DNA from 2 places in the Paenibacillus sp. T2-29 genome. Region 2 is predicted to be linked to the other one. Evidence: riboswitches for the same ligand, from Rfam matches in the RefSeq annotation. Region 2 holds a riboswitch; the other holds the start of a gene.
The links. A riboswitch is a leader RNA that binds a small molecule or an ion and turns the genes downstream of it on or off. The one in region 2 is predicted to bind ZMP and ZTP.

Region 1 (15,147 bases), on a different contig from region 2:
TGCCTGACTCATAGACTCATACAACGCGGAATCTGTCAAAAGAGCCTTGGTCCGACTGTACACGTTCTCTTCACTTGTACCCACCAGTTCCAAGGTACCCGCTTCAATCCCTTCCGGTCTTTCGGTCGTATCACGCAGCACCAGCACAGGTACTCCGAACGAAGGCGCTTCTTCCTGAAGACCACCGGAATCCGTAAGAATCAGATGCGTGTGCGGATAAAAATTGTGCAGATCCACTACATCCAGCGGATCAATCAGCTTAATACGCGGATGGTTGCCCAAAATTTCAAATGCAGGTTCCTTCACGGCCGGGCTCGGATGAACCGGGTAAACAATAGCAATATCCTCAAACTCGTCTGCGATCCGCTTAACCGCGTTAAAAATCTGACGGTGCGGTTCCCCTTGGGACTCCCGACGATGTGCTGTCATGAGAATTAGGCGTTTGCCCTGAGCCCAGTCCAGTACAGGGTGCTCGTAGTCCTGACGAACTGTATACTGAAACACATCCGTAACTGTATTGCCTGTTACATATATTCGCGATTCAGGCTTATTTTCCTTCCGCAAATTTCCAGCTGACAAAGAAGTAGGCGAGAAATGCAGATCGGACAGCACACCTGTGAGCTGACGATTCATTTCCTCAGGATATGGAGAAAGCTTGTTCCATGTCCGCAAACCTGCTTCCACATGCCCTACTTCAATTTGCTGCATAAAGGCTGCATAGCTAGCCAGGAAAGTCGTCAGCGTATCGCCGTGAACCAACACAATATCAGGCTTCGCCTCACGCAATACGGGCTCCAGACCTTGAAGTACACGTATGGAAATTTCATTGAGTGTCTGGCGATCCTTCATTACATCCAGATCATAGTCAGGGTGAATATTAAAAACTTCCAGAACCTGATCAAGCATCTGGCGATGTTGAGCTGTAACGCATACCACGGACTCGATATGCTCCGGATGGCGCTGAAGCTCCAAAATGAGAGGAGCCATCTTAATCGCTTCCGGACGCACACCGAAAATTGTCATCACTTTGATTTTAGACATTTTCTGTTGAACCCCTTTTCATAATAAACATCTGCCTCCCAGATCATTCCTTTCTTCAGATAGATGATCTGTCTTAGCGTCCATAGATTGTGCCAAACCGCTAAAAGTAGTCTACTTGGTTCCGTACAAGCGGTCTCCTGCATCTCCAAGACCCGGAATGATGTAGCCATGATCATCCAAACGCTCGTCCAGTGCAGCGACATAAATGTCTACATCAGGATGCGCATCCTGCACAGCTTTCACTCCTTCAGGAGCGGCAATCAGATTCATCATTTTAATTTGAGTACAGCCTCTCTTTTTCAACACATCAATTGCTGCGATTGCCGACCCGCCCGTTGCAAGCATTGGATCAATTACGATCAATTCACGTTCAGTTACATCCGTAGGCAGCTTCGTATAATATTCTACAGGTTGCAATGTCTCAGGATCACGGAACAACCCCACATGTCCTACTTTTGCTGCCGGCAAAAGCTTTACGACACCATCCAGCATACCCAAGCCTGCACGCAAAATCGGGATAAGGCCCAGCATACGACCGGAAATCACTTTACCTTCGGTTTCAGCAACTGGAGTCTGCACCGTAATGCTCTCCAGCGGGATATCCCTTGTAATTTCATAAGCCATCAAAGTTGCTACTTCATCAACCAATTCACGGAAATCTTTCGTGTTGGTCCGCACATCGCGAATAAATGTAAGTTTGTGTTGGATCAAAGGGTGATCGCAAACCACCAGTTTTGCCATAATATATTCCCTCCGGTATTATCGTCACGTTCTTCCGCACCAGCATATCGAACATCCTGATTCGAAAGGATCTATGTAACCTATTTGTACAAACCAAATAAGCACAGATGCAATGCGTGCCTGTAAATCCTGTTTATTATAACATTCCCTTGGTTGATTTAACACCTGCCACCGCAACCTTTTGTCAAGGGAAAGATATGACAAGTAAAATGCTTGGCAAGGCCCATTTACGTGTGACTTTTGTCATATAAAATCATATCAAAAAGGCTTTGACGCCCCTTGACCGTCAAAGCCTACCAGCTCTAAACTTTCTGCCTGAGATATAGCCTCTGCCACCCCATGCAATTTCTTTATCTATACTTCAGATTGTCCCACGCTCCCTGAAATTGCTGAAGCATTTCGTCCTTCGTAATAACCCCTGCAATATAGGCTTGTATACTACTGCTTAAATCCTGATTCAGTCCCTTCGGGAAGCGCTGGAAGTTCCAGCTCCATATCTTGCCTTCCTTCACGTGCCGAGATATTTCCGCACCCAAATCACCTGTGGTCTCGTCACTGGACGTGATACTTTTGAAGGCAGGAACGAACTTAAACTCCTTGGTGATATAATGTTTGCCTGTTTCTGATGTAACCAGCCAATTGAGAAATTCCTTTGCCTCCTGCTTCACAGGAGAATTTTTATTGACCACCCAGTTTGAGGCCACTCCCACAGCCAGTTTATCTCCAGTAGAGGAATCATTGTCTATGGGGCTTGGAAGAATACCCAAATTCAAGTTAGGATTAATTCCATCTATTTGCGGCTGCGTCCAGTTCCCCTGGTGCATCATAGCGGCCTTGCCTGTCGAAAACAGTGTCACTTGTGTGTTGTAGTCCGTTGTGAGCGGATTGGGGTTTCCATATTTTAAAGTCAGGTCAAGCAACTTCACCCACTGATCGAACACGGGATTATCAGGGATGCGAGCAGTTCCTTTGTTTAAATCCGCAACGTAACTCTCCGGGTTCGACTGTCTGGCAAAGGGGATATTGATAAAGTGATTTCCCAGAACCCACCACTCTGCATAGCCGTTAGCAAAAGGGATAAACCCTGCTGCTTTCAGTCGCTTGGCTGCTTCCTCCAATTCATCTAACGTCTGAGGTAGTTTGGTTATACCCGCTTTTTTGAACAAATCCTTGTTGTAGACAAAACCGAACCCCTCCAGGTTCATAGGCTGTCCATAAATCTTACCGTTAACCGTCATGGGCTTACGGGCGAAATCATCCAAGTCCTTCACCCATGGCTGATCCGATAAATTCTCCAGGTACTCAAACCACGTATCGCGATCTTGATAACCCTCATTTGTGAAAATGTCCGGCTGATCGCCTGATGCGAACTTAGCCTTCAACGAAGCACCGTAATCTGTACCCCCACCGACAGATTGGATATCCAGCTTAATGCCAGGGTGCGTTTTTTCATATTCAGCCTTCAGCTTGTTCAACGGTTCCGAAATCTCCACTTTGAATTGATAAATGTGTATCGTTTTGGTCCCACTCTGTTGAGCCTTCGTATTACCACAACCTGCAAGCATACATGTAAGCAGCAACATTAGGGAGATGACAAGCAGCACTGTCTTTTTCATCCGATATCCCTCCCATCAGCCTTTAACCGCTCCGGCCGCAATGCCGGAAACGATGTATTTTTGCATCACCAGAAAAAACACAACGATTGGCGTGATTCCAAGTACCAGTGCGGGCAACGCCAAGTCCCATTGCTTGGTATATTGACCAAACAGCATATAGGTCGCAATCGGAATCGTACGCAGCTCAGGATCATTCAAAATGAGCGAAGGCAGCAAGTAATCATTCCAGATCCATAACGTATTCAAAATAAGTACGGTCACGAACATAGGGAGCAACAGTGGACAAACGATGCGAAAGAACACCCCGTAACGAGAAGAACCGTCCACTCTCGCCGCCTGCTCAACCTCAATAGGTACCGTTTTAATAAAGCCATGAAACAGAAAAACTGATAAAGGCGCTCCAAAACCCAGATAGCACAAAATTAGTCCTGGTATGCTGTTGTTCAGACTCAATACGTTGGACACTTCCATAAGCGGCAACATAATCGATTGAAAAGGCACGACCATCGCAGCCACAAGCAGTCCGAACAGGAACCGATTAAAAAGAGTGTCATGCCGAACCATTTGGTAGGCGGCCATCGAGCTGATCAGCAGCAAAAGCGCATTGCTGACGATGGTGACGATCAGTGAATTCCCCAGTGCTGTGGGAAAGCTTATTTTATTCCAGGCGTTAGCATAGTTTTCAAAACGGAAGGTTGTCGGCCACGAAGCGGAATGAGCCAAAATGTCTCCAAAAGATTTAACGGAGTTCACGAGCAAAAAATAGAACGGAACTAGAAAGATCAACCCAACCACAATAAGCAATATTTCAGCTACCCATGTGCTTAAACGATAGTTCGATGTTTTTTCCATTACATTTCGACCTCCTTTTTCTTCGTGAGACGCACCTGAATGCTGGTAATGATCGCAACGACCACGAAGAAAATCATAGCCTTGGCAGTTCCCAATCCAAGCCGATTATTTGTAAACGCTTCATTATATATGTCCAACGCTACAGACTCTGTCGCCTTAAATGGCCCACCCTTTGTCAAAGCCAAATTCAACTCAAATACTTTAAAGGACCAGGATATCGCCAAGAACAAGCAGACGGTCACTGCTGGCATAATAAGCGGCAGCACAATATGACGTAAAATCTGTTTTCGGCTCGCACCATCAATTTGGGCCGATTCAATAAGAGCATGCGGGACATTATTTAGAGAGGATATGTAAATAACCATGAGATAACCTGCGTATTGCCACACAAATACAATGACAGTTCCCCAAAAAGCAGTCGGTCCATCACCCAACCACGGTAGTTTGAAAAAAGATAGCCCTGTCGCCTCTCCCACCGCCGAAAAACCGCGTACAAATATAAATTGCCAGATGAAGCCGAGCAGTAAGCCGCCGATCATATTAGGCATAAAAAATACAGTTCGCAGTGCATTGCGGGTACGCAATGGCTTTGTAAGCGCATAGGCCAGGAAAAAGCCCACCAGATTAGTTAGAATGACACCACATACGGTAAAACGGACCGTAAACCAAAATGCATTACGGAAATCTGGATCATCTTTAAAAATATGAACGTAATTCCCTAGCCCGAGCCATCGGACATGTTCAGATACACCATCCCAGTTCGTCATGGAATAATACAGCCCCAACAGGAACGGAATGACCATAATTAAGACGAAAAACAACGCCATCGGTCCCACAAATACGAGCTGCTGCAATAATTGCGCGGATTTTCTTTGGCTCAATGCAATCACTCCTTTGTCGTAGATCATGAAGGAAAACGCGCATAATCCTTACTGTAATCGCTTATTACCCAAAAATGTAAGTTTCGAGTCGTCTGGACACAAAAAAGGCTGTTCCCCCTCCGCTAACGAAAGGAAAACAGCCTTATCATATAAGATTAAAAGGAATGACGATGAATTAGTATTGGGTTCCTGGATAGATTGGGAACTTGTCTGTCAACTCGCCAACCGCTTGGCTTGCTTTGGACAATACAGTATCATCTTTTGGATTTTTAAGAGTATCAGCAATGATTTTACCGATTTTAACCATAGCCTCTTCATCCATACCACGAGAAGTTGCAGCAGGTGTACCAATACGGATCCCGCTAGTAACAAACGGACTCGTTGGGTCAAAAGGAATGGCGTTTTTGTTGACCGTGATACCCACGGAATCCAATACATGCTCCGCTTCTTTACCTGTGATATTCAAATTGCGTGTGTCCAACAGCATCAGGTGATTATCCGTACCCCCGGATACAATGTTAATCCCCTCTGCCAGCAGTGTTTCAGCCAGCACCTGCGCATTGCGGACTACGTTTTGCGCATAGGTTTTGAATGATGGCTGGAGCGCTTCACCCAAAGCAACTGCTTTGGATGCGATCACGTGCATCAATGGTCCACCTTGAGTACCAGGGAAGATAGCTTTATCAATCGCTTGCGCCCACGCTTTGCGAGTCAGAATTAGACCCCCACGCGGACCACGTAGCGTTTTGTGTGTCGTTGTTGTCACAAATTGGGCATGAGGAACTGGACTAGGGTGAATCCCTGCTGCCACGAGACCTGCGATATGTGCCATATCCACCATGAATAAAGCACCTACATCATTAGCAATGGAAGCAAAAGCTTCAAAATCAATAGTACGCGGATATGCACTTGCACCAGCTACGATCAAACGAGGGCGGTGCTTGAAGGCCGCTTTGCGCACTTCATCGTAGTCGATACGGAAGTTGTCTTCACGTACACCGTAAGCAGCAAAGTTATACAACAAACCGGAGGCATTAACCGGGCTTCCGTGTGTTAAGTGGCCGCCATGCGCCAGATTCATACCCAGCACAGTATCTCCAGGTTGAAGAGCTGCCAGATATACCGCCATGTTAGCTTGTGCTCCAGAGTGAGGCTGCACGTTCGCATGCTCGGCGCCGAATAATTCTTTCGCGCGGTCACGTGCAATATCTTCGACGATATCTACATGCTCACAGCCACCATAGTAGCGTTTGTTCGGATAACCTTCAGCATATTTATTGGTAAGCACGGAGCCCATGGCTTCCATTACTGCTTCACTGACGATATTCTCGGATGCGATCAGCTCGATATTGTGGCGTTGCCGTTTTAGTTCAAGCCCCATTGCTTCCATCACTGCCGGGTCACTTTTACGCAGATGTTCCATCATGATTGATTACTCCCTCTCCATGGTCAAATTGTTGGGTATACAAGCAAATGCCTGTTCCTCTGTTGGGTACCTCATCATTAATGCAAAAAAGATCAGTACTAACATGCCGACATGACAAATGCTAATCGCAGTTTCCGCCGGCTTCTTGTTCCAGACTGTACACTGCCCGTTGTCCGCCAATAAGTGGAGGACGAGTGAACGCAGCTGTCACACGTGCTTCACCAATCCAGCGAAGGCTTGGGCGAAACGGAACGGCAATTGGGCGCAGATGCATGCCAATCAGCGTTTCGCCGATGTCTATCCCGGCATGAGCCTGCACGTTCGCCGCCAGACATGCATCATCCATAGAGCGATAGGCAACGGTAGCCATAGAGCCCCCTGCTGTACGAACAGGAACAGCCGCAACCTCCATCAGTCCTAATCGCTCCAGTAGAGAACGCTCAACGACCAGTGCTCGGTTCAAGTGCTCACAGCATTGAAACGCCACGTCAAAGCCATACTCTCTGCGAACGGATTCTACTCCAGACAGCACTTGCTGAGCCACATCGAGCGCTCCTGCTGTGCCGATCCGACTTCCAGCCACTTCACTCGTGCTTGCGCCAATAACCAGCAGGCGACCAGCTTTGAGACTGGCCGCTTCCGCAATTTCCCGCACGACAGAAGCGGTCTGTGCTTCGAGTGAAATCTCATGATCCAATTGTTCTACCATTGGAACCTCCTTTGGTTGAACAGCCTCTCAGAGACTAGGCACGGTTTCATGCCCCAAGTTCAACACACTCTCTCCTGATCACAATCTGACTATATTATAGCCGATGTTTCAGATTTCGAGCAGAAAAAATGGAAGAACAAGAGGCAGCAGAAGATCTGCTGTAGCTTGTATACGAAAAAAGAGCAGTCCACACCTATGTGGAATTGCTCTTTTGCCCAGGCGACCGGCCGTATATCCGATGCTCCATCGTGGTTGATCCCACTTTTGTCGCCAGTTACACCGGATTCTCATTTTTCCACCTTATCTTAACGGATTAATCGTCGAAAATCAACAGATTCCGTACAAAATAGAGGAACGGTACCGATTTTATTCGGAAGAATCTTTTAGCTTGTCCAACAACTTATGCAAAGCCGTACGGATTTCTGCCGCTGTGACATCGTAGTCCTCACGCGAACCACCAAATGGATCTGAGATATCGAAGCCCGGAATCCGTTGGTGTAATTCAATCATTCGTTCACGCTCCTGCGTCGATAGCTCTTGTCCGAGTGAAGCCATCAACTGCTGTGAAGCATACAAGCCATCTAACTCCTGTACGTCATTCAGCACTGCGTCCCGGTCCTCCACATATTCCTTCAGCGTAAATACTTTGCCTGCCGTTTGGGGGAACCGCTGTACGACATGCTGTTTATGTCCTTGTGTCAAGGTTAAGATCAGATGTGCCCACTCGGCAAGCCCGTCGCTTAAAGGAGTTGAAGTGATCTGATCGGATATATCGTGATCACGCAGAACCGCCTCTGCATGTCGGGATATCGGCGTGCCGTCCATCGCAGCTACTCCAGCGGAACGCACGTCCAGTTCCAGACCATGCTCAGCAGCCAGCTTACGCAGCATCCCCTCAGCCATTGGACTGCGACAGGTGTTCCCTGTGCATACAAATAAGATATTCTTCAACGTCTTCACCCCCCGTATGTTGAAAAAATATATAAACAGAGGATTACTCAAATCCTGTATTTATTTTACACTGTCTACGTTAAAATCAAAACATAAACATAAAGCCGAATGCCAGCAAAATAGCACCGCCCACCGCTTCTCCATAATCCCCAAGATTACGGCTGACCTTGCGCCCCAGTAACAGCCCCAGCATCGCCATCGCTCCCCCGCAAAAACCAAAGGCCAGAACAGTCAGCACCAGGTCACTCTGGAACATTCCCAGTGACACTCCCACAGAAAATGAGTCAATGCTCACCCCAAGCGCAAACAGCAAAAGACCCAAAGGCGACCGATGATCCAATACGTGTACGCCGTCCCCCTTGAAGGAATTATATACCATATGCCCGCCCAAAAGGATGAGTAATCCCCCTGCGAAGTAGGTCGTCACATGGCCTAATAAAGAACTCATATAATGGCCTGTGAACATTCCCAGCAACGGCATCAGGATGTGAAAAAAACCAATCACAGTGCTGATGCGCAGCACGTCTCGCAGGCGTATCCCCTTCATACCGATCCCTACGCCCAGCGATAGCGCATCCATCCCTAGCGCTACCGCCATGATCAGAATCGTTACAACCTGCCCAGCATCGGCAGAGGCTGCCAGCATACTCCATCCCTCCATTATCCGTCTGTTCTTGTACACGTTATGCGGACAAGGGGCAAATCAGTACAAGCAGGCACTGAAAATACCCAAAACAGAGATAAGGAGAGAGGAGAAACTAAAATAAGAGACTCAATTCTTTACAGAAGCTACAGACGGATGATTCGATGACCTGCCGCTTTAAGCAGTCGATTCATGACGGCGTCTCCCAATCCTTTCGGCGGACAGGCTTCCGCCATAATGTAGGTGACGCCGTCCTCATCGCAGCGGCGCAGTACGCCGTATAGGCGCTGCGCCGCCTCATGAAGCGCGTCCAGCTTGCCCAGCGTGTAGACTCGTTCTCCGGCGTAGCCGGCAGCATGGTCGTCGAACGCGAGCACCGCCGTGCGCTCCCCGCGCGCGGTAGCCTCCGCCAACGCGGTGCGAATCCAGCCCGTCACTTCAACAGAAGACGGGCCTTGTACCACGCTCAAGCGGCCTCGCGGCGCGTAGTGCGTATACTTCATGCCCGGCGAGCGTGGCGCCAGGCTATCGGCGTCCTGCCCGGGTGTGTCAGCCAGCGCCGGGTCCAGTACGACAGAGCGAGCAACCGTAGCGAGCTGTTCAGCAGTCACACCGCCTGGGCGCAGAATGGTGACGGTTCCGTCGTCACCGACTTGTACTACCGTGGACTCCAGCCCCACGCCCGTGGGACCTCCGTCCAAAATGCCGCCGATGCGGCCCTCCAGGTCCTCCAGCACATGCTGTGCTAGGGTCGGACTAGGTCTTCCCGAGCGGTTGGCGCTTGGTGCAGCCAGCGGACAACCAGCTTCTGCGATTAAGCGTAGCGCTATCGGATGATCCGGCATGCGCACACCGACCGTGTCCAGTCCTGCGGTCACACGCGATGAAAGTGCCTGCGACACTACTGGCAGTACGAGAGTCAGCGGTCCTGGCCAAAATGTATTCATCAGCGCTCGGGCTGTATCGTTTATTTCCGCTACCATGCCTTTTAATTGAGCAGCATCGGAAATATGTACAATGAGCGGATTATCGGACGGACGCCCTTTAGCAGCGAATACCGCCTCTACCGCTTTAGTGCTGCGCGCATCGGCCCCCAGTCCGTACACGGTTTCCGTAGGAAAGGCTACCGTCTCTCCAGCCTGGAGAAGTACGGCGGCCTCCCGTATGCCCTTTTCCGCAGTGATTAGAGCCTGTCCAGCTGAAAGCTCGTCAGGATCATCCCCGTCTGTGTTGTTCACAGAACCAACGGGAGCCGCTTTTTCCACCTCAAAAGACGAGGTAGCAGGTATAGTCGTGTCCTCATCAGGAACCAGACATCTTACATCCCACCAGTGTGTGTGAGAAGGCTGTAATGCCTGCTCCTGCCCTGCTCTCTCTTTTTTCACAAAACCTGCGTGCAAGTCATGCATTTGGTTCACTTTATCGCTCATATCAGATCATCCCATATCTTATTGTCATACAGGCCATTTCATTGCCCTGATCTCCAAAAACCCACTTTAACAAATCAGATCAATTTGGCTCTGCTATCTGCATATCTATCGTAAGTTCCATTATAACATATGGGGAAACTTACACTCGTTGTTCTCTTTTCCATAGCTCTGACGAGACGTTTAGGCAAACAAACCACTCACCCAGCTCCACAGACCCGTAAGGGCATCCCACAGGAAAAAACGTACTTCCGGCTCTTTGTCAGCAGCATTCGTTCGATTGTCTTCATGACTTGTTTTTGCCGATACAGTTTGTGCTGCTGCTTCACCGCTACCTGCATCAATAAAGCACAACGGCGGGAACAGCACACACCACCAATTTTGTCCTTTCCCTTGCCCCAGTGTAACTCGAAGCGCCTCATAATTCCCTGCTGGGTAAACAAGGCCACCGTACATTTTCGTCGGAAAAGGTACACTTGCCAGTTCCACCTGATGATCATACCCTATACCGCGTCGAGCCAGTTCCGCACCTACCAAGCGATCAATTTCAGGCAAATGTGCATCAATCAACACTCTGGCTTGATTTAGGCTTTGTGGATTATCCAGCTCACCCACCCACGCATTCATCTGCTGCACAATGGCATCCCGTATTTCGCGCTTAACCAACTGATCCTCTGGACGATCCGAATTAGCCAAAATGCGCAGTCGGATGGAATCGTGCGGAATTACCTTCAACCCTGTGGTGGCCACTCCAGACGCTAAAGTCCCTCTTGCTCCCGTGGTCATCGCAGCGTCCGTTTTTTGACCTTCCCAAGACATCATTAATATCGATATACAAAAGAGTATCATTGCAGCTTGCTTCATCCAACTTCTCATTTTCGTCCCCCCAAACCCAAACTCTATCATGTCTATCAGTCTGTCCGGTTTGGGAGAGTTTAAACCTATGAATCTCGTAAAAAATTCAGGCTATTGCAAGCTTGATCGTCACCTAGGAATATAAAAAAGCCCAGATTTCACAATCTGGACTCTTTCGTCGCACCGTTTCAACTCGCACAAATAACCATCAATATTTAGTCACAATCCGCCTGTACTAGGCTTTTTTCGCCTTCGTCAAGCTTACTCTGGAAGGCTGCGGCAGGTCATCCTCTAACTCCTGGCCATGCACCTTAATACTCATAACCAAGCCAATACTAGCCATGTTAATAAGCAACGAGGTACCGCCATAGCTTATGAATGGAAGCGTAATCCCTGTAAGTGGCATAATGCCCAGAAACGCACCAATGTTCTCAAAAATCTGATACAGCAACATGGACACAATCCCGACAATTATATACGGGCCAGCCCGATCCCGACATTCCAGCGAAATCAGGATCATTCGGTGAATCAAAATAAAATATAGCAATAGTAGCATTGAAGAGCCTACAAACCCAAACTCCTCTGCTACAACTACAAAAATAGAATCCGCATACGTATAGGGAACACGCCCGGACTGTACCGAGGTTCCTTGCAAAAAGCCCTTGCCCATCATCCCGCCAGAAGCTATTGCCAGTTTGGCATTTTTCGTATGATAAGATGCCTTCGCGGTTGCTTCTTCCGGTACCAGCCAAGGGTCCAAACGCTCTACCCAGTGACTACGGCCAATACCTTTCATAAAGGAATCAATCTCATCGTGAAACGAGATATACGCTTTGATCCCTCCACCAACGGCGACTGCAAATACGATAAATCCGATTAGCGCATGGGATGCCTTCACATTACCAATCCATAGCATACCAATGACGATGACAATGTAACCGAGCGCATTACCCAAGTCATTTTGTGCCATGACCATGGCAAACGGGACAAAGCTCACCAGAGCAACTGGAAGAACATCTTGAATAAAATACAGCTTGCTCTTGCGCTTTTTAATCAGCATATACGCCAAAAAAATGATAAGAACCAGCTTGAATACCTCGGCAGGCTGAAGATTTAAGCCACCAATTTTCAAAAAGCCTTGAGAGTTATTAACCGTCCCGCCAAAAAAGCCGAGAATCAACAGGAATATCCCGCCTCCATATACATACAAGGCTTTTTTAATGAATATCCGAAAATCGACTATCGCTAAACCCAAGATCGCTACAAAGCCCAATATATAATACCCGATCATCTTCTGGTAGTCGTTGCCGTGCTCTGCCAAGTTCGTAGGACCCCTACCAGCACTGTATACCGTTATGATACTAATCGCCATGAGCAAAACCAGAATAAAAATAACCGGACCATCAATTTTTTTCAATTTCTGAAGCATGATTTCCCCCTGAGCCGTTTCTCGGTCATACTCCTCTTATTCTAAAGGAAAGACTCGCAAAAAGAAAATGCAGCACTACTCCGAGACGCCTAGGACATGTCGCTCGATCCCCGCAAGGTCAGGAATGATTAGAATGTTCTTCCAGTGACCTGCCTGTTCCAGCAGACCAGCCACGTCTCTGGCCTGTCCCATCCCCAGCTCAAACCCGATTAGCCGGGGCGGGGCCTGAAGGAGCCCCAGCTGCTCCAGCATTGCCCGATACGGGCCAAGCCCGTCAGGACCGCCATCCAGCGCCATTCGCGGCTCATGGTCGCGCACCTCTGGCTGCAAGCCAGCGATGTCAGCAGCCGGGATATATGGCGGGTTGGACACGAGGATGTCCACCACCGTTCCCGTAAACGGCGCCAGTAGATCGCCCTCGCGGAATTCTACGGCTGCGCCGTTTGCGGCAGCGTTCTGGGCCGCCATTTCGAGCGCAGCGGCAGAAATATCCCCCGCCGCCACGTGCCAGCGCGGCCGCTCAGCCGCCAGTGTCACGGCAATCGCGCCGCTGCCCGTACCGATGTCGAGCGCGTGCGGAGCACCGCTCGGCCACAGCCGGTCGCCGTGCTGGAGTATCGCCTCGACGAGCAGTTCCGTCTCGGGGCGCGGAATCAGCACCGACGGTGAAACCGCGAACGGGCGGCCGTAAAATTCCTGCTGTCCGATAATATACTGCGCCGGTTCACCCGCAGCTTTGCGGGCGATGATCCGTTCCCATGTGTCCTTGACGGAGGAAGGGAACGGATCGCCCAGAGCGGCGTAAAACCTCGTACCTTCCAGTCCAAGCACATGTTCCAGCAGCAAGCGGGCATTATGCTGCGGCTCCAACACGCCGCAACTTCCTAAAAAAGAAGAAGCCTCAACTAAGGCTTCTCTGACACTCATGTTCCGTTCCGGCGGCATCCGATACACACAATCGCGTTCGTTCCCCAAAACTTAAACCTCTTGTTCCATCAAATCAGCCTGCTCTGCAATCGTGAGTGCTGATACGATTTCTTCGATCTCTCCGTTCATCACCTGGTCCAGCTTGTGCATGGTTAAACCAATGCGATGATCCGTTACACGGCTTTGCGGGAAGTTGTAAGTACGTATACGCTCACTGCGGTCTCCAGTACCTACTTTGCTCTTACGCTCGCCTGCATATTTGGCTTCCTCTTCCTGGCGCATCATATCCGAAATACGGGCACGCAAAACTTGCAGCGCCTTCTCCTTGTTGGAGTTTTGGGACTTGCCGTCCTGGCAGGTTGCCACAATACCTGTTGGCATATGCGTTACACGCACCGCCGACTTGGTTGTATTAACGGACTGACCGCCCGCACCGCTGGAGCAGAAAGTATCCACGCGGATATCCTTGTCTAAAATTTCGATATCCACTTCCTCTGCCTCAGGCATCACAGACACCGTGGAGGTAGATGTATGAATACGTCCGCCAGATTCAGTTGTCGGAATCCGCTGTACACGGTGCGCGCCACTTTCGAATTTCATTTTGCTGTATGCACCGCGTCCGTTAATCATGAAAATAACCTCTTTAAAGCCTCCAAGGTCATTCATGTTTGCATCCATCAGCTCTACACGCCAGCCTTGGGTATCTGCATAACGCGTGTACATCCGGTACAAGTCCGCTGCAAACAGCGCGGCCTCGTCCCCACCCGCAGCACCACGAATTTCGATAATAACGTTCTTATCATCGTTCGGGTCCTTCGGCAGCAGCAAAATACGAATTTTCTCGTCCAGCTCCCGCTTACGGGCACTCAGCTCTTCAATCTCCATTTTGACCATTTCACGCATCTCGTCGTCCAGCTTTTCTGCCTGCATGGCTTTAGCAGCGTCCAGCTCCTCAACGACAGTTTTATATTCGGTATATGCTTCATAAGCAGGCTGTAAATCAGACTGTTCTTTGGAATAATCTCTAAGTTTTTTGCTATCGTTCGCCACATCCGGATCGCAGAGCAGTTCGCTCAGTTTATCGTAGCGGTCCGCCAATGATTGCAATCGGTCCAACAAGCGATTCACCTCTTCAGTTAAATTAATATGAAACCAGCTTTAAATTCACTGGCTACAGCTCTTTATTATAACAACTATTCGATTAATTAGCTACATAAAATACTTGCTAATTTAGGATTTTGCAAAAATCCGCAAATCAATTGAAGTCGAATAAACAAAATCTCGCTAAAGAGTTGAATAACAAACTCTCAACTAATAAAAGAAATGCGAATCAAATATAAAAAGCCGCCGCCCGGGACAGGCAGCGACTACGTAATTGGTACATGCAGGCAACACATATATCATTACTTAATATGTTTGTATATAAACTCTGTTTGTTATACGCCGAGATGCATACTAAACATTAAAACGGAAATGCATTACGTCTCCGTCCTGCACCACATATTCCTTGCCTTCCAAACGAAGCTGACCACGTTCCTTGGCCCCGTTCATAGATCCAGCAGCGACCAAATCATCATAGGATACAACCTCAGCGCGAATAAATCCGCGTTCAAAATCCGAGTGGATTACGCCCGCAGCGCCAGGTGCTT
Region 2 (15,147 bases):
CTACCGGATGTTTGCAAAATTTGCGAAACCGGTAGGCCTTATTCATGTTCTAGGTACTCTTGACACATAAAACTAGACTGCCCCCATATAAGAAGCAGTCGCGGAGTCTTGGAAAGCTAGTAAGGGTTTTGTTAAATCACTAGCCAACTAATGTGCAGAGGTATTTTTCAAATCCGCTTCATAACGAAGACCAAATTGTTGTCTTGCCTCCTCCATCACTTCAGCGACTGTCAGCGAACACTCCAAAGAGTTAATGGAACTGTTGCGTTCCCCACTCTTGATCAGATCAATAAATTCCTGAATTTCATAATACATGGGCTCACGCGTCTGAGCCTTGGTCAAATCCTCAATCGTGCCGTCCCGATAATGAATTTTCACCTCATAGGGCTGGCTGATTTTGTCGATCACCATCGTTCCATACTCACCCTGAATTTCGGCAGGCAAATAGGAATCTGTAATTTTGGAATGCATAACGATAGCATCCATATCCGGATACTTCATCACAATACTGCCCTCGCCGTCGACACCAGAGGATAACAGTACACCCACCGCCCGGATCTCATCCGGTTTGCCGAACAATGCCACCATTGGATACAAACAATACACTCCCAGATCCATCAAGGAACCATTCGAAAAAGCCGGATTAAAGGCATTCAGCACCTTGCCCTGCTTAAAAGCATCAAAGCGTGAAGAGTATTGACAGTAGCTTGCAAAATAACGCCGAACCCGGCCTATTTTATACATATGATCCTTTATAATTTTAAAGTTGGGCATAAGTGTGGATTTAACGGCCTCCATCAACAGAACATCATTGTTGCGCGCGGCTTCGATCATGCTCTGCACCTCTGCTGCATTAGAAGCAAAAGGCTTCTCACACAGCACATGCTTTCCATGGTTCATACATAAGATCGCTTGCTCCGCATGTAAAGAATTGGGACTGGCAATATATACGGCATCCACCTGATCACTTGCAGCCATTTGTGCCAGATCTGTAAAAACCTCCGGCTGGCTGTTATATTTGGCAGCAAAGGCTTGGCCTTTCTCCTCTGTTCGTGAGTACACCGCGGTCAGGGAAAATTCGTCTGTCTCTATCGCAGCTTGAATAAATCTTTCCGTTATCCAATTCGTTCCAACGATACCAAAACGCATCACTGTATCCCATCCTTTCCCGTGAGTCATTACAATTAATATATGTTCCTATTCTCGCATTCCAGCCAAGACTTGTCCACTATACCGCTTGTCATCTCCCATGCTTCCACATATTAAAAAGGACTGCGGTCTATCAGCTTAATTTATACTGATTGTACCACAGTCCTTGTATGCTTTTTGAGGTTATATCTCTACTTTTTGGAGATCACCTTGCCCACTTCTGCCAAAATGGCATCCATGGAAGCAGGGTCGTGTACATCGTACTCATCAATGTTGAGACGCAGTACAGGACAGGCATCAAAATCGTTGATCCAATCGGAATATCTACGATGCATTTGCTCCCAATAGGATCGCTCGGTCTGAATCTCCATTTCGCGGCCGCGTTCTTCGATCCGACTCAGTATGGAGGGCAGGCTGCCTTCCAGATAGATCAGCACATCAGGGTGCGGAAAGAACGGGGTCATGACCATCGCCTCAAATAGGCTAGTATATGTTTGATAATCGGTAGGGTTCATTGTACCCTGATCGGCATGCATTTTCGCAAAAATGCCTGTGTCCTCATAAATGGAACGATCCTGCACAAAACCTCCACCAGACAAGAAAATGTTCTTTTGCTCCTTGAAGCGTTCCGCGAGAAAATAGATCTGCAGATGAAAGCTCCATCTTTCGAAATCGTGATAAAACTTCTCAAGATACGGATTATGATCAACTTGCTCTAACGAGGTTTTAAAACCAAGACGACTGGCCAAAGCGCCCGTTAACGTAGACTTACCTACACCCACCGTACCCGCTACCGTAATCAGGGCATTTGCAGGAATGTTGTAATTATTCACTATATAAGCTCCTTTACATCGGAAACAATTTGTTCAAATTGTGCCTGGTTTTCTACAAAATCAATTTCATTCCCGTTTACGGTCAATATACGAGGGGCAGGTGACTGTTCGGCGAGAAACTGAATACCTTTATCATAATCCGTAATCAATTGCTCCAGATAGGCAGGGTCCATCTCCTGTTCAAAGGAGCGTCCGCGCTTACGAATTCTGCCCAGCAAGGTATCCAAATCTGCTCTAATATAAACGATAATGTCAGGCTTGGGCATGTCATCTGTGAGCAAATGATAGATTTGGCGATATTTTTCGAGCTTCACACCCTTAAGCGTACGTTCAGCAAAAATCAGATTTTTATAGATATGGTAATCTGAAATTACAGGCTGGGCTTTCTCGATGTATTGCAGACCAGTATCCTCTAGCTGCTTATACCGATTGCAGAGAAAGAACATTTCCAACTGAAAACTCCACTCATCTATATTTTGATAGAATTTATCGAGAAACGGGTTTTCCTCGACAATCTCTTTGATCATCGGCAAATGTAGCTCGGTTGAAAGCATCGAAGCCAACGTCGTTTTGCCTGCTCCGATCGGCCCTTCAACGGCTATAAATGGGGCTTGTTTCATGCGGTTCTGCTCCTCCTTGTACTCCAGGTCCATCCTATGGACAACTATCCTATTGTATCACAAGGAACTACACTAGAGGCATAGCAAATCTATGGATAAAACAAAAAAACAGAGCAACTATGTTTGGCTTCATAGCGTCCCTGTTCTGCTTAATATTTTTGCCTGTCTCTCATTTGAACCAACCTTTTTCATTAAAACGTGTAATCGCCTCAATTCGGTTGCTGACACCCAGCTTATCGAGAATGACTGAAATATAATTTCGCACCGTCCCTGTTGTTAAAAACAGTTCACCAGCAATCTCTTTGGTGTTCTTTCCGTCAGCAATAAGCGCTAACACGGTCTTTTCACGCTCCGTTAGCGGGTTGACCTCGGCATAAGCATCATCAACCAGTTCTGGAGCGTAAATACGTCGGCCTGCCATAATACTGCGAATGGAGGAAGCCAGTTCTTCACTAGGACTGTCCTTGAGTAAATAACCGTGTGTGCCCGCCTTGATCGCTCGTTCAAAATACCCAGGGCGAGCAAACGTTGTTAAAATAAGCACCTTGCAATTCAAGCCTCTGAGTTCCTCTGCAGCATCCAATCCGCTTTTTATCGGCATTTCGATGTCCATAATGCATATGTCTGGCTGATGTTGCTTCACCAGCTCTATAGCTTCTTCCCCGTTGCTTGCTTTTCCGACTACTTTCATGTCTTCTTCCAAGTCCAACAGGGAGGCTAGAGCACCCAGCAACATACGCTGGTCTTCTGCGATAACGATTCGAATCATGGCCCCACCTCCTCATTCGGCTTTTCAGTGATGTTGGGCACCTTAATGACCAGGGTCGTTCCCTGATCGGAACGCAGTTCCATACATCCGTTCACGAATTCGAGCCTTTCCTTCATGCCTTGCAGACCATGTCCCCGAAAGACTGCATTTTCTCCCATAATACCAACTCCATTATCCTGAATCCGCAGGGTCAATTCCTTACGAGACGGCTCAATGGTGATGGAGCAAGCGGTAGCTCCACTGTGCTTCACTACATTGGTTACGGCTTCCTTCATACACATGCTCAGCACATTTTCATTCATTAATGACGTATGCTCCAGCTTCGGGTCGCCCTCCAAGGTCAGTTCGATGTGAGCAGCCTTTAAAATTTGCCGAATACGTAGCAGTTCATCCTCTAGTCTCATGCCGCGCATTTGAGTAACCATTTCCCGTACTTCTTTTAACGCACTTCTTGCCGTGAGACGAACATCGTTAATTTCGACATGAGCCCGTTCCGGGTACTGGTCCAGTAGCTTGCCTGCCAAATCACTCTTCAGCCCAATGAGTGACAGCTTCTGACCCAAGGTATCGTGCAGGTCACGCGCAATTCTTTGCCGTTCCTCCAGCTTGATCAATTCCGATATTTTCTTATTGGCATCCTCTAATTGGACCTGAAGCCGATCACTCTTGTTGCGATTAAAATTTGTAATCGGAAGGAGGATCACACCGATCAGATTGAGCAAGATAAAAGGAATCTGCTTAATAAAAACAGGATTCTGAGAAACAAACCCATAATTGATTAATCCAATCGTAATAACCATTAAAATAATATACAGCGTCGTAAATGCAGCCTTACTTTTAATATTACCGATCAGATAAGCGATAAATATGGAAAAATACATATAGCTAAATAGCAGCGTCATCGTAATCGATATAGCAATCTGCACACTGGTCCAGAAGTATATGAGCCAGCCTTGAGAGACAAAAGCCAGTACATAACAAGCAAAAAACACCAAAATAATCGCGGTACCCAGAATAATATGACTTGTAGATGAAGAGCTAAAATAGTAAAAGGGCAGGATGTAAAAGACGACCCACACATAAGGGCTAAGTCCCGTATTTCTTTGGAAAATCTGATACCACTTTTGCATCCTACCACCCTTTTCTACTTTAGATATCCCTATCTTAACATACCAATTTCCGTACAACGTCTATTTTCTATCCGTGCCTACAACAGGTGTGGGGATGGGTTTTGAAGCGCCAACACGTTTGCTAAGCAGCGGCTTTACTTGTTTAAAGGTCAGAAAGGTTTTGGTACTTTCATCCCACAGTCGGAATTTCAAAGATTGCAGACTGCTACTCACTGTGATCGTGGTCGCCTTTTGCAGCAACGGTGTGGCTTCATGAGCTTTCTCCAAATTGTAATTTGGTACTTTCGGGCTCAGGTGATGAACGTGATGAAAACCAATATTGCCCGTAATCCATTGCAATACTTTAGGGAGCTTGTAGTAAGAGCTGCCTTCTACAGCCGCATTAATATAACTCCACTCTTCATCATGCTCAAAATACGAATCCTCAAACTGGTGTTGCACATAGAACAGCCAGATTCCCAACATACCAGAGACAAAAAAGATAGGCGTCTGTACCAGAAGGAATGCCTGCCAGCCAATAGCCCAGCACAACAGTGCATACAATGCAACGATGGATATATTCGTCACATAAGTGTTTATTTTTTCCTTACGTTTGGCTGTCTTGACATTAAACCGATAGGAAATCAAAAAAGTATAGATCGGACCTAGCCCGAACATAACCCAAGGATTTCGATATATACGATAGGCCAGCCGTGTCCATGTGGAAGCCGCTGTGTACTCTTCTACCGTGAGCACCCACATATCACCTGTGCCTCTTTTATCCAGATTACTGCTGGTTGCATGGTGGATCGCGTGACTATTTTTCCATTGGTGATAAGGGCAGAGCGTAATAATCCCTGTAATCGTTCCCACAATATCGTTCAGCTTGCGACTTTTGAAAAAAGATTGATGACCACAATCATGAAAGATAATAAACGTCCGTACCACAAAGCCTGCCGCAATCATGGTAATTGGAAGCGTAAGCCAGTAAGAAATCGCCAGGCTAAGATAAGCGGCATACCACAATAGGATCAGCGGTCCCAAGGTATTGATAAGTTGCAGAACGCTGGATTTCGTGTTTATTTTCTCGTAGGGAGCCATATTTTTTTTCAATTGAGCTAACGGGAGTTGTGTCATACCCATTATGATCCTCCTTTAAAATGCAGCCCATACCTTGATCCTGTCAGGCGTACATGTTGATCTAAGCTCAGTATAAGGAGACCGCTGGATCTGCTGTAGTCATAAACGTCAGTTCGGGCATATGACATTTGTCATATAGACAACTAACCAAACCTGTTTGCCAAATGTTCGCGGGTTTCCTTTCTGCTGTTTTTTTGTTAAAATGTAAGATATATAACGCTGTATGTGACTGGCGAAGTCAGTGGAATCAACCACGAGGGAGCATACAAACAAAGCGTACCGTTCGCCTGGGAGAAGTATTTGCAGAGGATTCGTCTGTCTTGACGACCTTGTGCAAATACTTTTTTTCGTTTTTTAAGACCATGACACCCTGTTGATTCTATTATGCGATAAATTCAGAGGAGGCTCGGACTATGGCTATTATCATGAAATCCAAAGAAGCAGCTGAGCAAGTGTATGCAACGATCCGTTCCCAAGTAGAGCAAATGAAACAGCAAGGACACCGTCCCCATCTGGCAACCCTGTTGGTAGAAGGTGATCCGGCATCTGCATACTATGCACGGACCAAGCAAAAAATAGCAGAGAAGCTGGGCATCTCATTTCATCTCCATACTTTTAATCGTCATGTAAGCGAAGCCGAACTTCTGCACGTGATCGGTACCCTAAATGATGCATCCCATGTACATGGCATTATGCTGGAACTCCCGCTTCCTCAACATCTTTCCGCCTCCGTTATTAAACAATCCATCGCCCCCTACAAGGATATTGATGGAATTACACCTGATAACAAGCTGGCTACCGTTACGGGTGACGCAGGGTTGTACCCCGCTACACCTCAAGCCTGTATTGAACTGTTGAAGCATTACGGGCACTCCTTGGCAGGCAAAAATGTCACGCTCGTGGGCATTGGGCAGACGGTGGGACTTCCCCTTTTCCACATGCTGCAAAGAGAAAATGCCACCGTCACCGCCTGTCATGCAGGTACACGTGATATTGCAGAGCATCTGAACCATGCAGATATTGCCTTCGTCGCAGTTGGATGCCCTGATGTGATTACGCAGGATATGGTGCATCCAGGTCTAATTCTCGTGGATGCAGGGATTAATGAGACGCTGGAGGGAAAAATCGTGGGTGACGCTGCTCCGGATGTGGTAGAAAAGGTTCATGCCATTTCTCCCGTTCCCGGCGGTGTGGGTACCTTAACGACTGCCATTTTGTACAAAAATCTGCTCAAAGCGATACGTCTGCAACATTACTCCAGAGAGGTGGTTTATTCATGAGTGAACTGTCGTGGAATCAGTCCATCGCACATTTTCTGAAAGAAGCTGCAAGTGCAGCGCCTACCCCCGGCGGAGGAAGTGTATCCGCGCTGGCTGCGGCACTAGGCGCAGCTATGACCTCCATGACCGCCAACCTTTCACAAGGGGAGAAATACGCGCACTTCTGTGAACAAATCGCGCAAGTCATTAGCAGTATGGAAAGATTGTCTACACATTGTGAGGAACTGATGGCCGCAGACATCCAATCCTTTGAACAGTACATGACCGCGTTGCGTTTGCCCAAAGAAACAGACGAAGAAAAGCGCTATCGTACCCATTCCTTACAAACAGCGGTGATTGCTGCCATTGAGGTCCCTATGCGCCTGCTCGAAGTATGCCGGGACGGACTATCACAAGCCTACAACATTGTTGAAATATCCAATAAAAATGTGATTTCTGATCTGGGCATCGGCGCGATTTTGTTTGAAGCAGCCGCTCAATCGGCCCTGCTTACCATTGATATTAACCTTGCCTCGCTCAAGGACTTGGATGTCAAACAATCCTACGAAGCCAAAACAGCCGTACTCCTCCGTGAAATCGGACAAATTAAAGAGCAAACCTTATTGACTGTGCGCAGTCGAATTGCTAATTAATCAGCTTATAACTGTGCGCAAGTTGTAATAACCAAAATATTCTGCCTATTTGGTGATTACAAATAACCTCCAAACCCATCTTTAATCGTTGGGTTTGGAGGTTATTTTATTGCAATTTATTACTTATGGAAAACTTTTCTATCCTTTCTTCGTCTATGGATAAGAGATATTCTTTAAGAACATTTTTTCTCTTATACACATTGATCAAGAAATGAGGAAAATCGGATGAAAAGACGTACTCTATTACTCAGTATAATCACGTTATTGCTGCTCAGTCCCAGGGTATGGGCGGCCGGAGATGATTTCACATCCCATATTCGCTCCTATGATTCCGGAAGTCTGATTCAATCCGATGGAAGCTTGTGGCTGTGGGGCTATAATCAATCCGTACCGACTCGTATAGAGGGCAAGCCGAACGTTGTAAAAACATTCTCTAATATTATCAACGAAGGCGATCTAGTATTTACCTTGCAAGACCACTCTGCATGGTATGTGCCTAGAAACAATATTTCTGAATCCGTGAAATTTGTTCCTCTGGAAGGACTACAGAACCTCGCAACTGTAAGTAGTTTGGGTGATCATATGCTCGCTCTTAGCAACGAAGGGAATGTATTTTCAGCTGATCAACTCGGAGATAAAAATATCTTTAGTCGTTTTCAACCCCTGTCTGGCATCGGCGAGGTTGCCCATATAGATAGTTACTATGAGGAAAGACCGGATTATGAGGAACGCTGGATATTCCTAAGAAAAGACGGAAGTGTATGGAAAAACACAAAAGCATTGCAGGGCTTCGAACCTATTTCATCATTAAAGGATATTACGGCAATTGCTAAAAACATAGCTTTAAAAAAAGATGGTACCGTGTGGACGTGGCCCAAAGAATTTGATAAAAATGTAGCTCCGTCCGAAACTCTATCCGTATCACAAATTCATGCCTTATCAGGCATCAAGACAATCAAGGCCAATAGGTATTCCAATCTCGCGATTGATCAGCAAGGTCGGCTATGGTTCTGGGGGGCTACCGTTACAGGTGCCTTAGACAATACAACCTACCACAATGCTAATACTCCTATACTGCTAACAGGAGTAAAGGATGTTAAAGACGCCTTTTTCGTTGAACGCTCCATCCTTGCTCTAACCACATCTGGTAATGTATATGTTGCATCTCTAGATGGCGAAAAGTTATCCTCCAATGTCTCCTTTACATTACTTGCCAAAAATATTCAAAGCATCAAAGCAGGCCCACGGCACATCATCATGCAAAAAACAAACGGCGACCTGTGGGGGTGGGGCGTTAACAAACACGCGCAACTCGGTATAGGCGACTATGAATTTCTTTATAGTACGCCAGTTCCTGTGCAAAAGCCGATTCTCGTCCGTCTCAATGGTACACCTGTCCCTCTAAGTAACGGTGTGATTACCCGCAACGGCCAGGCATTTATTCCCCTCCGCTCCGTATTTGACAAACTAGGGGCAGAGGTCACATATGATTACAACAGCAAAATAGCGAAAATGAATCAGTCCAAGGCAGGAGACCATCCCGTCTCTCTAGAAATAAATTTCAAAACCAGCCAAACAAAAGTGAACGGTAAATCTGTAGAACTCACCAATCCGCCCTTCATGGTGAACGGTATTGGTTATCTTCCATTGAGGCTCATCAGCGAAACACTGGGAGCCAAGGTAGATTGGATACAAAAAGAAGATACTATCGTAATTACGACGAAGTAGTAAATAAAAGACCAGTCCGAACATGATTCATGTTGGACTGGTCTTTTGCTTCTATATACTGCGTATAGTATGCAGGAAGTCTTACTCGTTTTGTTTGACGCTTTGTTTTCTATCTCTGTAAGCTCTACATATCTGCTAATAAGTCAGGCAGAACTTTATAATTTCTAGCAAGCCAGTTCATTTCTTTAGCGAATCGGATAGGCACAGAATGTTCGTCTATATTGACGTTGATCCACCAAACACTTTCCATATACCACAGCCATTGTAATGATCTTGTTAAACTGCCCTCTATCATCGTACGCTCTTCCCTGTACCCCGCCATAAATGCTGAAACAAGGGGAAGTTTTAACTGCTTATCCCAAGCAAAAGACATGACTGCTCGGGCAATATCCAACTGTGGATAGTCATAATCTAGTCGATCAAAATCCAGAATTGCACTGAGCATATCATTGTTAAACAGGACGTTGTCCGCCCAAAGGTCACGATGGGCCCAACCGGGCGTAAGTGCATCTATCATCTCGATATTAACCATTTCTGTTGCTTTACGCTGGGTTTCGATATCAGCCAAAAGCTCTTTTTTATCAGCTTCCTTCGCTTGTTTCCATACTGAATCCCAATGTGCTAAACGTTCCTTACGGCTGGAAAGCACAAGTTTCGGGGTATTTTTGCTCCTAAGCGTACCGTCGTTTAACAAGCAGTGCATTTTTCCAGTTGCCTTGCCTAGCTCATATAATTGGTAAACATTAGCCTTCCCTGGTGCAACCAGTGTACCTGGACAAAATTCCATCACTAGGAAGCGTTCTCTCCGTTCAGATTCCATAAAAACCTGCCCCTCATGATTTAATAACCGTGGACAGGCCAGACCAAGCCCGTGCAATCTTTTTTGTTGAGAAAACGCCCTCAAAAGATCATCAAAATTATAATATTTATATCTTTGTTTATTATATTGTTTTAATAAAAAAGTCCCATTGTTCGTGGCGATTTTCCATTTTAGATTTAACCACCCTCGTTGGATGGGCACAGATTCAATTATATTTAAACCGAAAAATCGATGAAATGTTTCCATTAGATCAGCCTGAATGATTTCATTTGTTGAGAATGTTTCCAATAGACTCCCTCCTTTCTAATTTGCGTATATTACTCCTTGAAAGATCACATATTTGCTTATTATACTTTGTGTTGTCATTTTTCGTTATTCAGTAATTCAACAAAAAAAGCACCTCACCGCGGTCTGTTGTCCGTGTAGTGAAGTGCTTATTCCAGGTGAATCTCACACCTATTTTTTAGCTTTATTCTCTTTCTCTCTTTCAACCAGCATATCCACAACCATATCAATCTGTCCGGTAATAGCGATCGGATCGTAGCGATAGTACGTATCAAAATCATTAAAGAACACTTTATTATTCTTCACCGCAGGCAGATTTCCCCACACAGCGGACGATTTCAGTTGCTTAAGCGCGGTTCCCTTCTTGTCTGGATCATACGTAGTCAGGAACATGTAATCTGCGTCATACTGCGGCAGTACCTCCATTGAAAGCTGTATGGTTTGTTCCTTGGAATTTGCTGTCTTTTTCGGCATGTTCAGTTTGAGCGCATTGTATACGGCTTGTCCGCCTCGTCCCGCATTGTCGCCAAAGATCCAAAGTGCGTTCTTGTCTGTCAGCTCATACAAACCGAAAGTTGCCTTTTCGTCAATAACACCCTTCAGACGAGCACGGCCTTCAGCAGCCTTTTTATCAAATGCAGCAATAAATTGCTCAGCCTTCTCCTTCCCCCCAGTGATATCGCCGAACAGCTTGACCGTATCATAGATATTAGTCGTCGTACCGTACGGAATGTACAGGGTAGGTGCAATTTTAGACAAAGCCTCATAATTGGTATCCTTCATAACCACGATCAGATCGGGTTTGAGTTCCAGTGTCTTTTCCAAATTGGTCGGATCCCCCACCTCTTTGGTTCCTTTTTCCTTTAGCAAATCGGTCAAAAAAGGATTTTGAAACGCAGTCGGCTCTACACCCACCACGTTAGCACCCACGGACAGCAACTCTCCGCCGTAAAAATCCGTTACAATACGCTGCGGCTTAGCGGGAATTTGAATATCCCCTTTAACCGTTTTAAAGCTTCTTGTTTCTCCAGTAGAAGCCGACTCTTGCTTATCTCCTGAAGTTGAAGCGGGATTATTTCCAGTGTTATTTCCGCCGCATGCGCTGATAAATACAGCCAATACAAGCATCAAAGTAGCCAGCATAAAAATCGATTTGTTCCTCAACCTATTAGCCCCCTATGTAATATGGAATAGCCTTATCCCAACATGATAATGATTATCAATATCGTAAGAAATATATCAAGTGCCATCCTTGCTGTCAACTAAAAAGCGAACTTTGTATTATTTCACTACTAAAATAAAAAGACCTGCCAAAATATTGGCCAGGTCTTTTCGTGAAGCCGTCTCAAAAACCTACACATTGGGGCTAGGTTGCTGGAGGCTGCTTGCTGGTGATCGCTGTTTTGTTTTATATTCTTCTCCCCAATCCTTCATCAAGTTAATAATCGGGATCAGTGTTTCTCCAAATTCGGTGAGAGAGTATTCGACCTTAGGCGGAACCTGTTGGTAGACTTCACGGTGAACGACACCATCCTCTTCCAGCTCGCGCAATTGAAGTGTCAGCATACGCTGGGTAATTCCCGGACAGATCCGCCGAAAATCACTAAATCGCTTAGTCCCATACATGAGATGGTATAAAATAATCCCTTTCCACTTGCCCCCAATCACATCCAACGTGTACTCAACAGGACACGCCTGATCATTCCCAGCGGTACACTCACCAAAGCCGCCTTTCCGATTGCGCATTGGCCCTTCTCCTCCTTGGTATCATTTTATATACTACAGCACATTAATGTGCGTACTTCCAAAACGATTATATATATTCTAATATTAGTCATGCACTTGATAAGCGTCAATTTCAATCACATCCATAAGGAGTGGAATCACGATGAAAACCCTAACAACCACTAAAGATCAAATTTTAGCTGCATACAAGTTCAGACATGCTACAAAGGAATTTGATAGTCATAAGAAAATTAGCGATTCCGATTTTGAGTTTATTCTTGAAACCGGTCGTTTATCCCCAAGCTCGTTTGGCTTTGAACCCTGGAAATTTGTTGTCGTCCAAAGTAAAGAGATGCGTGAGAAACTGCTACCCTATTCTTGGGGGGCCACAAAACAGCTACCAACAGCAAGCCATTTCGTACTTATTCTCTCCAGATTGCCTAAAGATATGGTAGCTTCATCCGATTATATCAAGAATATGATGGAAAACGTGCAGCAATTACCTGTTGAAGTGATGCAAGGCAAAGAGAAGGTATATGATGCCTTCCTAAAATCAGATTTTGCGCTTGAGGAAAATGAAAGAGCTATGTTCGAGTGGGCATGCCGACAAACCTATATCGCTCTGGGCAATATGATGACTGCCGCAGCTCAAATCGGCATTGATTCCTGCCCGATCGAGGGTTTTAATAAACAAGAAATTGAACGCATCCTTTCCGAAGAAGGCATTATGGATGCCGAGCATTTCGGTATTTCTTGCATGGTGGCTTTTGGCTACCGCCTGAACGAGCCGCGCGACAAAACTCGTCGACCTGTAGATCAGATTGTGGAGTGGGTGTAAAACGCGGAATATCCTTCTTTAAAGCAAAGGGCGCCCCACAGCCATTTCCATGGCTATGGGGCGCCCTCTTTTCATAAAACTCAGGTCCTACAAGTTTTATCACTTCATACACTTACTGATAGTTCACTTCTTCCACGAAATAGATGTCCTTCAAACGAGCTTTCACGCGCTGAATTTCATCTGCTGTTAAAGGAGCCGTTGGACATAGCTTGAAGTTCCTTCCGGTGACATAGCTTACGTCCGTGTGACCATCCAGGTTGTAATCCATCTTCGGAATCGGTTTTTGGGTATAATCGGTAAAGTCAATAATGGACCATGCCGCATCTCCATCCTCTTTGGATAAAATAATCCGCTGCGACGCATTTTCAGTCCACAAATAGCGCAGATTTGCTGGTGAATTATTGGAATCCATAGCCGTCTTAATACCTGAGCCTCTAAACATGAGCGTAAACTCGGTATGATCATTATTGGATCCTGCTACCGATTCATAAACCTGTTTCAGCCCGTCCACACCCACAATCTCGACCTTGCGATCAAGCGGGAAATGATTCACAAAGTTCTCCCATATTGGACCCATGTTATGGGTGTTGGCAAGTGCGTTAATGTCCAAAATAATGGACAAGTAGTTTACCGTATTTATACGTTGATAAGGGTTATCCAAATATTGCTGTACTATATACAGTTGTGGTGCCGCATCCGTCTCCGTCACATAGGGGTCACCCGGATGAAGAGTCCAGCGTGAGGAATCTTTGGTATAGCGTGATCCAATCGGATCAATCGTAACCGAGTTCATGAATACGGTACCGCTATTATCAGCAATTCCTTGTGCGGGAACAATCGGATTGTCTTTATTAGACCAGTAAGGCATCAAAGGTGAGCCCTCACCATACATGCCGTTGACATTATATTGTGTAGCCGACCATCCCATCGCGGATGTAATTCGATAGTGATCTTTTAACCATTGAGTCTGTTCAGGATTCACCGTGAAACTGGTCAATGATTTCGGGAGGTACTTCCGATATTGGTCTGTATCCATGCTTTCAAACACAGATGGTGATCCCATCGAACCAGATTGGTGTATTTCATTGAATGCATTGTAACGGTACATATACAGCCACTCATCCATCTTTACTTCCCAAACAGGAAACTTCTGCTGGTTCGGATACCCGGCCAGTATCCCGACTTCATCTCCATACTGATCGACGTAATCCAGAACCTGTTTAAGCTGCGGTCGGTTCGATTCCACAAAAACAAATCCGTTTTCCATCGCCCACGTCACTTTGATGTTGGGACCAAAGTGATCCATCAGCAATTGACGAGATTGCTTGATTTGGTCTACGGTAGTCACGCTTCCCTGCAGCATGATGGAGACAGCAAAATATTGCTTCTTGCGTTCTCCGGGTTCTACCGTTAATTCCGCATCAGATGTGAAGAGAATCCCTTGGGATGGTGACTCAACCGTGATCTTTAATGGAATAACCGAGTTTACTACCGGAATCAAATGCAGATTGGCAATCTTTCCATCCTCGTCAAATATTCCTCTGGAATCCTCTACCCGAAGTATCAAGTCGGACGGCAGCATTTCAGGAGCTACAACCTCTCCTTTAGCATTATGAAATACGTAGGACATTTTCCAAGCAGCGGGATCTAAAGCAGCAACCTCTGAAATGGTATACGTAGACAAGTATACGGACCTGATTACGTTCGGTGGCTCTGCCGGCGGAGTCTTCCCTTTCACGATCAGCTTGGTCTGAGCTGTAAGGACCTGATAAGGTTTGGCAATAGTGACCTTCATCTCTACAGGAATGAAGCTGTCCGCAGCCGGAATATTTTCAGGATGTGCGATTTTCCCTTGTATATCAAACACACCTAACTCATCACTAAATGTGTACGTAACATTTGTGACGCTGACAGCAGGAATGCTTACTGGTCGCCCTTCATGGTAGAGCTGAAAGGATAGCTGATACGAAGGGTACGTTTCTGGCTGATTTACCAGCTCCTCCGCCTTGATTACGACTTCATCTACCAGAAAATCCGAAGAATGATCCGATGGATCTACTGGAATTACTGGTGGTTTGGGATTAGGCACCGGTGGTGTGACTGGCGAGTCCGGTCTCGGTTTCGGTGGTATCACCGGCGGTTCCGGTTTCGGCTCTATTGGTGTCACCGGGGAGACTGGTGAATCAGGTCTTGGGCGATGCCTTTTAGGCTCCTCAATT

Region 1: another riboswitch for ZMP and ZTP. It lies ahead of ACU1JV_RS21720 (TIGR01440 family protein); the one in region 2 lies ahead of ACU1JV_RS08990 (bifunctional 5,10-methylenetetrahydrofolate dehydrogenase/5,10-methenyltetrahydrofolate cyclohydrolase).

What each region holds. Positions count from the first base shown of each region.
Region 1 is NZ_JBREVE010000009.1:164,943-180,089, forward strand. It holds gene wecB (non-hydrolyzing UDP-N-acetylglucosamine 2-epimerase) at 1-1,041, opposite strand, end outside; gene upp (uracil phosphoribosyltransferase) at 1,153-1,782, opposite strand; gene ACU1JV_RS21700 (ABC transporter substrate-binding protein) at 2,133-3,398, opposite strand; gene ACU1JV_RS21705 (carbohydrate ABC transporter permease) at 3,414-4,250, opposite strand; gene ACU1JV_RS21710 (carbohydrate ABC transporter permease) at 4,250-5,131, opposite strand; gene ACU1JV_RS21715 (serine hydroxymethyltransferase) at 5,307-6,557, opposite strand; gene ACU1JV_RS21720 (TIGR01440 family protein) at 6,679-7,266, opposite strand; ZMP/ZTP riboswitch at 7,473-7,554, opposite strand; gene ACU1JV_RS21725 (low molecular weight protein arginine phosphatase) at 7,633-8,217, opposite strand; gene ACU1JV_RS21730 (manganese efflux pump MntP) at 8,303-8,863, opposite strand; gene ACU1JV_RS21735 (L-threonylcarbamoyladenylate synthase) at 9,007-10,290, opposite strand; gene spoIIR (stage II sporulation protein R) at 10,471-11,163, opposite strand; gene ACU1JV_RS21745 (FtsW/RodA/SpoVE family cell cycle protein) at 11,378-12,571, opposite strand; gene prmC (peptide chain release factor N(5)-glutamine methyltransferase) at 12,647-13,546, opposite strand; gene prfA (peptide chain release factor 1) at 13,550-14,617, opposite strand; gene ychF (redox-regulated ATPase YchF) at 14,954-15,147, opposite strand, start outside.
Region 2 is NZ_JBREVE010000002.1:745,463-760,609, forward strand. It holds gene ACU1JV_RS08960 (Gfo/Idh/MocA family protein) at 148-1,149, opposite strand; gene ACU1JV_RS08965 (deoxynucleoside kinase) at 1,341-1,982, opposite strand; gene ACU1JV_RS08970 (deoxynucleoside kinase) at 1,982-2,602, opposite strand; gene ACU1JV_RS08975 (response regulator transcription factor) at 2,772-3,371, opposite strand; gene ACU1JV_RS08980 (sensor histidine kinase) at 3,368-4,501, opposite strand; gene ACU1JV_RS08985 (fatty acid desaturase) at 4,562-5,623, opposite strand; ZMP/ZTP riboswitch at 5,836-5,920, shown strand; gene ACU1JV_RS08990 (bifunctional 5,10-methylenetetrahydrofolate dehydrogenase/5,10-methenyltetrahydrofolate cyclohydrolase) at 6,034-6,900, shown strand; gene ACU1JV_RS08995 (cyclodeaminase/cyclohydrolase family protein) at 6,897-7,532, shown strand; gene ACU1JV_RS09000 (stalk domain-containing protein) at 7,758-9,260, shown strand; gene ACU1JV_RS09005 (phosphotransferase) at 9,385-10,368, opposite strand; gene ACU1JV_RS09010 (ABC transporter substrate-binding protein) at 10,537-11,529, opposite strand; gene ACU1JV_RS09015 (winged helix-turn-helix transcriptional regulator) at 11,719-12,111, opposite strand; gene ACU1JV_RS09020 (NAD(P)H-dependent oxidoreductase) at 12,254-12,928, shown strand; gene ACU1JV_RS09025 (S-layer homology domain-containing protein) at 13,041-15,147, opposite strand, start outside.